Regions from separate parts of the Mucilaginibacter sp. P1_D10 genome, predicted to be linked through region 1. Evidence: riboswitches for the same ligand, from Rfam matches in the RefSeq annotation. Region 1 holds a riboswitch; the other holds the start of a gene.
The links. A riboswitch is a leader RNA that binds a small molecule or an ion and turns the genes downstream of it on or off. The one in region 1 is predicted to bind S-adenosylmethionine.
Positions count from the first base shown of each region.

Region 2: it holds a riboswitch for S-adenosylmethionine, as region 1 does, so the genes downstream of both, AC1DYT_RS08755 (O-acetylhomoserine aminocarboxypropyltransferase/cysteine synthase family protein) here and AC1DYT_RS18885 (cysteine desulfurase family protein) in region 1, are expected to answer to the same signal.

Region 1 covers NZ_JBFUAP010000012.1:27,586-29,791, reverse strand. The annotation lists tRNA gene AC1DYT_RS18890 (tRNA-Cys) at 10-81, opposite strand; gene AC1DYT_RS18885 (cysteine desulfurase family protein) at 187-1,317, opposite strand; SAM riboswitch class I at 1,396-1,497, opposite strand; gene AC1DYT_RS18880 (S10 family peptidase) at 1,757-2,206, shown strand, end outside.
Region 2 covers NZ_JBFUAP010000004.1:458,363-460,568, reverse strand. The annotation lists gene AC1DYT_RS08755 (O-acetylhomoserine aminocarboxypropyltransferase/cysteine synthase family protein) at 1-874, opposite strand, end outside; SAM riboswitch class I at 1,109-1,219, opposite strand; gene tnpA (IS200/IS605 family transposase) at 1,500-1,961, opposite strand.

The DNA.
Region 1 (2,206 bases):
AATTATGGGAGGTGTGAGGATGGGTTCGAACCATCGTAAGGAGTTTTGCAGGCTCCCGCCTAACCACTCGGCCACTCCACCTTGTTTTTGTTGTGTACTCGGAACAACCCGTATATGTTTTTGCCGTGCACCCTGTTCTTATCAATAAAAAACTGACAGGAAACGGGACTGGCCGGCTTTGCGCAATTATGCCGCAATCAGCTGATAAATAGCCGCAAGTTTACCGGCGGCATAATTTATCTCTTCCGGGGTGTTGAATTTGCTAAAAGAGAATCGGATGGTATCTCTACCCGCTTCAACGCCGAGCGCACGAAGCACGTGCGACGATGAGCCACTGCTGCAGGCACTCCCGCCCGATACAGATATGCCATACTCGTCCAAACATCGGAGCAGGTCGGGGTTTAACGATGGCACATTGATGCTGAGTACGGTATATAAGCTTTTATCCGCAATGGCCGAATTTCCGTTGAAATTTACGCCCCGCAGCGTTTCGGTAAGCCCGGCAATCAGCTGGTCTTTCAATTGCTGTATGTATTGCCGGTGCTCGTTTATATCGGCATAGGCCAGTTGCAATGCTTTGGTAAGGCCGATTATACCGGGGATGTTTTCTGTGCCTGCACGCAACGCTCTTTCCTGGCCGCCGCCGTGTAGTAATTTGGCCGGCCTTAGGCCCTGCCGACAATATAAAAAGCCTATACCTTTTGGCCCGTGGAATTTGTGGGCAGAGGCAGCCAGGAAATGAACTTTAAGCTTGCTTACATCGTGCCGGTAATGGCCTATGGTTTGCACCGTATCGGTATGGAAAAGCGCATCGTGTTTTTCGCAGATGTTGCCTATCTGTTCAATATCGTTAAGATTGCCAATTTCGTTGTTGGCGTGCATTACCGATACCAGGCTGCGCGGGTTGGTGCTTAGTAAATATGCTAAATGACTAAGATCCAGGTTTCCTTTTTCGTCATGAGCGATGAAGCTTACCGATATTTCGCCGGTTTTTTTGAGGTGCTCCAGCAAACTTAACACGGCATGATGCTCGAACCTTGTGGTAATTACATGCTTTACGCCGGCGTTGCGTACGGCCGTTAATATGGCAGTATTATCGGCTTCGGTGCCGCCCGATGTAAAAATGATTTCGTTTGGCGAAGCATTGAGCAAACCGGCAATGGTTTTTCGGCAGCTTTCGATAGCTTGTTTTGCTTCGCGACCGTGCTGATGATGCGATGATGGGTTGCCGAAATGATTGAGCAGATATGGCGTCATGGCTTCAAACACTTGTTTATCAAGTGGGGTGGTAGCGGCGTTGTCGAGGTAAACTTTCATGGTAATTTAATTAAATTTTGATTTAAACAGGCCAGAAAGCGAGGTGAGATTTACCGCTTAACAAGTTGAAAACTTGCACTCTTATCTTTCTCCTGTTTTGGCAGGAGTTGGAATTAGCACCTTAAATAATAGGTTGCCAAGACGTCATAGGGCCATTCCCTCGGTCTTTCTGGATAAGTTTAAAAGAACGTTTCGATGCAAATGTAAATAAATTCTATTAATCCCATAGAAATTATAGAAAAAATTTGAGAAAACGAAATTTACCATTACATTTGCAGCATCCGCAATTAGCGGTACTGTGTTTTATAATGATAACCCAAGGTTTAAATAATCAATTTTTAATGCGAATGCCCATGCCTCAGATGGGTATGTGCAGCTGTTGTTGCTAACCTCCCAAGCACAAACAAGCTCAGTTTATTAAAAATATTATTTGCCTCCCATGTTACCTTCTTCTTTTACTGTTACAATCAACCTGCGTTTTGTTGCCACTATTTTGCTGGCCGGCACTATTGCTTTACTTTCTACTTCCTGGTCTGAATTTGCCCACCGCCCGTCTGAAGATGTTGCGGCGGGGCCTGCGGCCTTTAGCACTGCGGTAACTTCGCATACCATAGCCTTAAATGGCAAAAAGCTGGCTTATAGGGCAAAGGCGGGATACCTGGGTATAGGTCATTCGAAAGGCCGTGCTGCGGCTAATGTTTTTTACGTGGCCTACAGCCTTGATAATAACGTTAGTGCTGCAAAACGCCCCATTACCTTTGTGTTTAACGGCGGGCCCGGTTCCTCTGCGCTATGGTTGCATATGGGTTCGTTTGGGCCGGTGCGCATTAACGGGCGCGGGAAGGTTGAAGGCAACAGCAATACCTGGCTTGGTTTTACCGACCTGGTA
Region 2 (2,206 bases), on a different contig from region 1:
GTCCCTGTATATTCAACCACGAATTAAATGGCGATTGCGATGGACCGAAATCGCGCAGCCCTTCCACACGGGCGCGGATAATGAACTGAATATTACCGAAGGGCCCGTTGATGCCAAATACATCGGCAAAAACCAAACCATGGTACCCTTCTGATGGCTCAGTAAATTGCGGGTATTTGCCATTGCCCCAGTTATAGTTACCGCCATCTATAATAGCGCCGCCAATGCTGGTACCGTGGCCGTTTATCCATTTGGTGGTAGATTCTACCACCACGTGCGCACCGTGTTGCAATGGGCGGAAAAGGTAACCGCCTGCAGCGAATGTATTATCTACTATTAGCGGCAGATCGTGTTTGTTGGCCAGTGCTGCCAATTTTTCGAAATCGGGGATGTTAAAGCCGGGATTTCCTATGGTTTCCACGTAGATTGCTTTGGTTTTATCGTCGATAAGCGGCTCTATGCTTTCGGCGGTGTCATCGGCAGCAAAACGCGCGTCTATCCCCAAACGCTTAAAGGCAACTTTAAACTGATTGTAAGTGCCGCCATACAAGTATGGCGAGGTAACGAAGTTATCGCCAACCTGCAGTATATTATTCAACGCCAGGAATTGCGCCGCCTGGCCGGAACCTGTTGCCAAAGCCGCTACGCCGCCCTCTAAAGCCGCGATGCGTTTTTCGAACACATCGGTAGTAGGGTTCATGAGGCGGGTATATATATTGCCGAATTCCTTCAGCGCAAACAGGTTGGCACCATGTTCGGCACTATTGAAAACGTATGAGGTAGTTTGGTACAAAGGAACGGCGCGCGCGCCTGTGGTAGGGTCGGCCTCCTGGCCTGCATGCAGTTGTAAGGTTTCGAATTTCAAGTTTGACATAATCTGTAGATTTAAAGGGTTTTGTATGAAAAATATTTAATTACGATAGGATAAGCATATCCTTTAGGGTATCACGCGTGCTTCCGGAAAATAAAAAGGGGGAACGTGTTACGGGATTAGCAGCAGCAACACATGCAAATACAGCCAATAATTTGGTTGTATGCAGAAGATAGTCCCGATTGGGATTGCTGGTTGTTTTGCTGAGCTACGTAAATTGTACTTTTCATGATTAAAAATTTATATCCCCCGGTATTCTTTTTCCGGGACAGGAATTGGCACCTTCTCCAATTTGGAGGGTTGCCAGCGGGTTTTCGAGCCTGATCTCTCGCCGCTTCTTTATAAACCAAAATCCTTTTGAGGGGAATTGATTAAGGTATCTCTACCGATTAACGTGGGCAAATATAGGGCAATGCCGTTTTAATATCCAAATAATATTTTAATTTTATTGTGAGTGGTAGGATAGCACCTTGTAATAAGCGTTTTTTTTACCCAAAAGCGCGAAGACGACATATTAATCAACATCCGTAATGTTATTGTGTCTGGCTTTGTCCCATCGGGACAACTGGTTGGTAGAAATATTGAAAGAATCTCTTAAGCGTTCCATAGGAACGCCTGGTGTTCGCGACTATTCCAATTCTTTGAAGATGTATTTCTCATCCCAGTCTATTTCAAACGCCGTTAGGAATTCGCGATATTCTTCTAAAAAGGTTTTCTTATGATGGTGTTTTTCCTGGTTTTTAATATACCTAACAACCTGATCAATTTGGCTTTTTCCATACGAAAACGCACCATATCCTTCTTGCCATGCAAACGGTTGCTGACAGAATTCCTGTGCCTTTATCCACTTAGTGCTTTCCGTTTTCACATTCTGCACTAACGAGGATATCGATTGATGCGGCCTCATGCCTATAAAAATATGAATATGATCGGGCATGCTGTTTATTTGCAGCATTTTGTGTTCGTTTTGCTGGAAGATGCCGGTAATGTATTGATGCAGCCGCACTTTCCATGCGCTATCAATAAGGGCACCACGGTATTTTACGGCAAATACAAATTGGATATGAAGCTGGGTATAACTGTTAGCCATGTCGGTCAATCATATTTGCGAACCACCATTCGTTCCTATGGAACGAGCCAATTTACTTATTTTTTCTACCAACCAGGCATCCCGATGGGATGCGAGAAACTTTTAGTTGTTTAGAAATGTATTAATCTGATATCATAAAATCACATTTCTGAATCAAGCAGGCGCATATTCCTTCATTGTCCCATCGGGACAATTGGTTGGTAGAAAAACGGCCCAGTTAATTTTGCACTCCGTAGGAGGGCTTG